DNA from 3 places in the Streptomyces sp. NPDC048606 genome. Region 2 is predicted to be linked to each of the others. Evidence: predicted binding sites of a transcription regulator. Region 2 holds the regulator's gene; each other region holds the start of a gene.

Region 1 (2,198 bases), on a different contig from region 2:
TACGGCGAGAGGTAGCCCTTGTCGAAGGCCATGCCCTCGGTGAACTCCAGCTCCAGGCCGAAGGCGTTGGACTCCTCGACGGTGATGACACCGTCCTTGCCGACCTTGTCCATCGCCTCGGCGATGAGCTCGCCGACCTGGGCGTCCTGCGCGGAGAGCGCGGCCACGGCGGCGATGTCGGACTTGTCCTCGATCGGGCGGGCGGTCGCGAGGAGCTCCTCGGACACGGCCTTGACCGCGGCGTCGATGCCCTTCTTCAGGGCGGCCGGGGAGGCGCCGGCGGCGACGTTGCGCAGACCCTCGCGGACCAGCGCCTGGGCCAGCACGGTGGCGGTGGTGGTGCCGTCACCCGCGATGTCGTTGGTCTTGGTCGCCACCTCCTTCACCAGCTGCGCGCCCAGGTTCTCGTACGGGTCGTCCAGCTCGACCTCGCGGGCGATGGTGACACCGTCGTTGGTGATGGTGGGGGCGCCGAACTTCTTGTCGATGACGACGTTGCGGCCCTTGGGGCCGATCGTCACCTTGACCGTGTCGGCAAGCTTGTTGACGCCGCGCTCGAGGGCGCGGCGGGCGTCCTCGTCGAACTTCAGAATCTTCGGCATGGGAGCGGTTCCGCCCTCTCGTTGCGATCCTCGGCCGCTCACCGCGACCGCCTGGAAACGAACTACGCCCCTCGCCGCCCGGCATCAGCAGGGTGACCAGGGGCGCAGCTCAAAGCAAAACTGGAGAAGTGACTTACTTCTCGACGATCGCGAGGACGTCGCGAGCCGAGAGGACGAGGTACTCCTCGCCGCTGTACTTCACTTCGGTGCCGCCGTACTTGCTGTACAGCACGATGTCGCCGACGGTGACGTCCAGCGGGAGACGCTGGCCGTCCTCGAAGCGACCCGGACCGACCGCGAGGACGACGCCCTCCTGGGGCTTCTCCTTCGCGGTGTCCGGGATGACCAGGCCGGAGGCCGTGGTCTGCTCGGCGTCGAGCGGCTGGACCACGATGCGGTCCTCGAGCGGCTTGATGGCAACCTTGGAGCTGGCGGTCGTCACGATCCGACCTCCCCCTTCGGAGATCCGGGGTTAACTGTCTGAGGTGGCGACCAGGTCGATCCGTCGTCGCGGGTGCCGGACCTGCCTGTCGCTGTGTTGGCACTCACCGGTGGCGAGTGCCAGGTGTGACACTATTCCGGCGATTAGCACTCGGTCAAGCGGAGTGCCAATCCCACTCCGTTTGGCCCGCAATCCGGCCACCTCAACCGCATGGATCCGGCCCCGTCCGCGCGTCGCCGCCGGACGGATCCCGCCCCCGCCCGCCCTTTCACGGCGGCCGTCGCCCCCACTCGCCCCGGGGCATCCGACCCGGTTTGTGCCGCTTGTGTGACGCTTGAGCGATGCGCATCCTCGTGGTCGAAGACGAAGAAGGCCTGGCCGACTCCCTGCGACGGGGCCTGTCGGCCGAGGGGCACCTGGTCGAGGTCGCCCACGACGGCCACCGCGGCCTCGAACTGGCCCTCACCGGCGGCCCCTACGACGTCGTCCTGCTCGACCTGATGCTGCCCGGCCTCGGCGGCCACGAGATCTGCACCCGGATGCGCGCCCACGGCGACCCCACCCCCGTCCTGATGCTCACCGCCCGCGACGGCGAACACGACGAGGCCGAGGGACTGGACGCCGGCGCCGACGACTACCTCACCAAGCCCTTCTCCTTCGTCGTCCTCGGCGCCCGCCTGCGCGCCCTCGCCCGCCGCGCCGCCACCCCCGAACCCGCCGTGCTGCGCGCCGGGGACCTGCTCCTCGACCCCCACGACCGGCGCTGCCGGCGCGGCGACCGGGACATCGAACTGACGGCGCGCGAGGTCGGCGTACTGGCCTGCCTGATGGAGCGCCCCGGCCGGGCCGTCGCCAAGCAGGACATCCTCGACGAGGTCTGGGACGCCCCGCACGACATCGACCCGAACATCGTCGAGGTCTACGTCTCCTCCCTGCGCAAGAAGGTCGACGCGCCCTTCGGCCGCCGCTCCATCCTCACCGTCCACGGCACCGGCTACCGGATGGCGCCCGACGGTGGTTAGCAGCACCCGGGCCCGCGCCGCCGTCGCCGCCGCCCTCGCGATGACCGCCGTCCTGGCCGGCGGCGGGTTGTGGCTCTCCACGCTGCTCGGCGCCAACCTCCTCGACAACACCACCGGTCGCACCGAACTGGC
Region 2 (2,198 bases):
TACGAAGTCCGCCCCGACCACCGCGCCGTGACCCGGCACGTACCGCGCGTCCGGTCCGCCGAGCGACAGCAGCCGGTCCATCGCGGCCGGCCACTGCCCCGGGACCGCGTCCCGACCGGCCTGGGGCTCGCCCGACTCCTCGACCAGGTCCCCGCAGAACACCGTCTCGCGTTCGCCCGGCACGAAGACGGCCAGGTCGTGCCACGAGTGCGCCGGGCCCACGTTGGCCAGCAGCACCTGCACCCCGCCCAGGTCCAGCGTCCACTCGCCCGACACGAGGTGCCGGGGCGCCCGTACGAGCTCCACGGACTCCGCCGCCTCCGCCGGATCCAGGCCGTGGCGCACCGCGCTCGCGCGCAGCTCCTCGCGGCCCGTGGGGGTCCCCAGCAGCCGGTCCAGCCCGACGGCGCCGTAGGACTCCGCGCCGGCGAACGCGGGCGCGCCCAGCACGTGGTCGAAATGTCCGTGGGTGAATGCGATATGGGTCACGCGCCCGCCGGTCAGCCGCTCCGCCTCGGCCCGCAGACCGGCCCCCTCGCGTACACACGATCCGGGGTCGATCAGGAGCGTCGCCCCGTCCCCCACCACCAGTCCCACGGTGCAGTCCCACACCGGCAGACGCCTGCGGCCGACCCGTCCGGTCAGCCGTTCCCAGCCGGCCTCTTCCCATCGCACGTCCATGGCGTGACGCTACCCTGGCGGGCCACCCTTGCCCGCGGCGTACCACCCGGCCGTACACTGACCGGGGGATCTCTGGCACTCGCACGCGCAGAGTGCCAACGAAGACCGGAGAACCCAGCGGCGCCCCGCCACGGCCGCCCGACCGACGACCGACCCGCATCCGGAGGTGTGCGCGATGCTCAGTGAACGCAGGCTCGAAGTGCTGCGCGCCATCGTCCAGGACTACGTCGGGACGGAGGAGCCCGTCGGCTCCAAGGCCCTCACCGAGCGCCACCGCCTCGGCGTCTCGCCCGCCACCGTGCGCAACGACATGGCCGTGCTGGAGGAGGAGGGCTACATCGCCCAGCCCCACACGAGCGCCGGTCGCATCCCCACGGACAAGGGCTACCGCCTCTTCGTCGACAGGCTGGCGGGCGTCAAGCCGCTGTCGACGCCCGAGCGTCGGGCCATCCAGAACTTCCTCGACGGCGCCGTCGACCTCGACGACGTGGTCGGCCGCACGGTGCGCCTGCTCGCGCAGCTCACCCGCCAGGTGGCCGTCGTCCAGTACCCGTCCCTGACCCGCTCCACCGTCCGTCACGTCGAGCTGCTGTCGCTGGCCCCGGCCCGGCTGATGCTCGTGCTGATCACGGACACCGGGCGGGTCGAGCAGCGGCTCGTCGACACCCAGACGCCGTTCGCCGACACCTCGCTCGCCGACCTGCGGGCGCGGCTGAACTCCCGGGTCGTCGGCCGCCGGTTCACCGACGTGCCGCAGCTCGTGCAGGACCTTCCGGAGTCGTTCGAGATCGACGACCGGGCGACCGTCAAGGCCGTCCTGGCGACCCTCCTCGAAACGCTGGCCGAGGAGGCGGAGGAGCGGCTGATGATCGGCGGCACCGCCAACCTCACTCGCTTCGGACATGATTTTCCCTTGACCATCAGGCCCGTGCTCGAAGCGCTGGAGGAGCACGTGGTGCTCCTGAAGCTGCTGGGCGAGGCCGGTGAGTCGGGGATGGCCGTACGGATCGGTCACGAGAACGCCTACGAGGGGCTCAACTCCACGTCGGTCGTCTCCGTCGGCTACGGTTCGGGCGGCGAGGCAGTCGCCAAACTCGGCGTGGTCGGACCGACCCGCATGGACTACCCCGGAACGATGGGAGCGGTACGCGCAGTGGCACGTTACGTCGGACAGATCCTGGCGGAGTCGTAAGTGGCCACGGACTACTACGCCGTTCTCGGCGTGCGCCGCGACGCATCCCAGGACGAGATCAAGAAGGCCTTCCGGCGGCTCGCGCGCGAGCTGCACCCGGACGTGAACCCCGATCCCAAGACGCAAGAGCGCTTCAAGGAGATCAACGCGGCCTACGAGGTCCTCTCGGACCCGCAGAAGAAGCAGGTCTACGACCTCGGCGGCGACCCGCTGTCCTCCTCGGGCGGCGGCGGTGGCGCCGGCGGCTTCGGCCAGGGCGGCTTCGGCAACTTCTCCGACATCATGGACGCCTTCTTCGGCCAGGCCTCGCAGCGCGGCCCGCGCT
Region 3 (2,198 bases), on a different contig from region 2:
TCGCGGCACCGGCCTTGATGACGGCCACGCCGCCGGCCAGCTTCGCGAGGCGCTCCTGGAGCTTCTCGCGGTCGTAGTCCGAGTCGGAGTTCTCGATCTCGGCGCGGATCTGGTTGACGCGACCCTGGACCTGGTCGCTGTCACCGGCACCGTCGACGATGGTGGTCTCGTCCTTGGTGATGACGACCTTGCGGGCGCGGCCGAGCAGGTCGAGACCGGCGTTCTCCAGCTTGAGGCCGACCTCCTCGGAGATGACCGTGCCGCCCGTGAGGATGGCGATGTCGCCGAGCATGGCCTTGCGACGGTCACCGAAGCCCGGGGCCTTGACGGCGACGGACTTGAAGGTGCCGCGGATCTTGTTGACGACCAGGGTCGACAGGGCCTCGCCCTCGACGTCCTCGGCGATGATCAGCAGCGGCTTGCCGGACTGCATGACCTTCTCCAGGAGCGGCAGCAGGTCCTTGACCGAGCCGATCTTGGAGTTGACGATCAGGATGTACGGGTCGTCCAGGGACGCCTCCATACGCTCCATGTCGGTGGCGAAGTACGCCGAGATGTAGCCCTTGTCGAAGCGCATGCCCTCGGTGAGCTCAAGCTCCAGACCGAAGGTCTGCGACTCCTCGACGGTGATGACGCCTTCCTTGCCGACCTTGTCCATGGCCTCGGCGATGAGCTCGCCGATCTGGGTGTCAGCGGCGGAGATCGAGGCGGTGGAGGCGATCTGCTCCTTGGTCTCGACGTCCTTGGCCTGGGACAGCAGGGCGGCGGAGACGGCCTCGACGGCCTTCTCGATACCACGCTTGAGGGCCATCGGGTTGGCGCCGGCGGCCACGTTGCGCAGGCCCTCGCGGACCAGCGCCTGGGCCAGCACGGTGGCGGTGGTCGTACCGTCGCCCGCGACGTCGTCCGTCTTCTTGGCGACTTCCTTGACCAGCTCGGCGCCGATCTTCTCGTACGGGTCCTCGAGCTCGATCTCCTTGGCGATGGAGACACCATCGTTGGTGATCGTGGGGGCGCCCCACTTCTTCTCAAGGACGACGTTGCGACCCTTGGGGCCAAGGGTGACCTTGACGGCGTCCGCGAGCTGGTTCATGCCACGCTCGAGACCGCGCCGGGCCTCCTCGTTGAACGAAATGATCTTGGCCATCTGAAGTGGTCCTCCCGGACAGGGGTGGATTGCTCCGGACCGCGCCCGCGCCCGCGACGGACGGCCTGCGACTCCGGCGGTTCCTTCCCGCCGGACCCTGCGGGCCTCACCGACCCGGTCCTCTTAGTAGCACTCTCACCCGGAGAGTGCTAACGCCAATGATTAGCACTCGACCCCCACGAGTGCAAGCGGCTTCGGGCAACACCACCGGCCGCGCGCCGGGACACGCCCGGGAACGCGCCGAGGGGCCCGCATCCCGTGTCCGGGATGTGGGCCCCTCGTACGTACGTATCGGTGGTCGAACGCGCTGGGACTCAGCCGGCCGCGAGCTTGACCATGTCCGCCTGCGGACCCTTCTGGCCCTGCGAGATCTCGAACTCGACCCGCTGGCCCTCTTCGAGGGTGCGATACCCGTCCATCTGGATGGCGCTGTAGTGGACGAACACATCCGCGCCACCGTCGACCGCGATGAAGCCGTAGCCCTTCTCCGCGTTGAACCACTTGACGGTGCCCTGAGCCATGCCTAACTCCCCTATTACTGGCCCTTGCGCAGGACCGCACTTCGCGGACCCGGGTCAGAACTTGCGCCGGAACGCCTCGACCGGGGCTGAATGTATCCGCACCGCTGCTGTCTGCAACAGGTCAATCCGACGAGAAATCTGGACACACGGAAACGTGGAAATAGAGTGAAAATCTGGCATATTCCAGGGCAACTCGGGCCTGACAATCCACGCCAAAGCCCCAAAGCGCGCGCACATGTTGACTCAATGTCAACCCTCCCGCGGCCCGCTCATATGCGGCGGGCAAGAACAGCGGAGGGGACTTCCCCAACTCTACCGCGCCCAATCAAGCAGAATTGCCCCCTCCGCTTTCGGCGGAGGGGGCAATTCTGTTTCTCGTGCGAAACGCGTGGGGCGTCAGCAGCCGCCGGCCACGGCGGGAATGATCGACACGCCGGCGCCGTCGGGCGTCGCCGTCGCGAGGCCGCCCTCGAAGCGCACGTCGTCGTCGTTCACGTAGACGTTCACGAAGCGGCGCAGCTTGCCCTGGT

Evidence for each region. The regulator HrcA, encoded in region 2, represses chaperone genes, less so after heat shock. The targets are predictions, from matches to a motif close to TTNGCACTCNGNNNNNCNGAGTGCNAA.
Region 1: the regulator HrcA is predicted to act here: its motif matches at 1,188-1,214, upstream of groES (co-chaperone GroES).
Region 3: the regulator HrcA is predicted to act here: its motif matches at 1,310-1,336, upstream of groL (chaperonin GroEL).

The regions. Positions count from the first base shown of each region.
Region 1 is NZ_JBEZIB010000021.1:151,692-153,889, forward strand. It holds gene groL (chaperonin GroEL) at 1-602, opposite strand, end outside; gene groES (co-chaperone GroES) at 736-1,044, opposite strand; gene AB0D01_RS23185 (response regulator transcription factor) at 1,386-2,066, shown strand; gene AB0D01_RS23190 (HAMP domain-containing sensor histidine kinase) at 2,059-2,198, shown strand, end outside.
Region 2 is NZ_JBEZIB010000037.1:50,428-52,625, forward strand. It holds gene AB0D01_RS31820 (MBL fold metallo-hydrolase) at 1-681, opposite strand, end outside; gene hrcA (heat-inducible transcriptional repressor HrcA) at 857-1,873, shown strand; gene dnaJ (molecular chaperone DnaJ) at 1,874-2,198, shown strand, end outside.
Region 3 is NZ_JBEZIB010000011.1:125,416-127,613, forward strand. It holds gene groL (chaperonin GroEL) at 1-1,147, opposite strand, end outside; gene AB0D01_RS14635 (cold-shock protein) at 1,462-1,668, opposite strand; gene AB0D01_RS14640 (MoaD/ThiS family protein) at 2,065-2,198, opposite strand, start outside.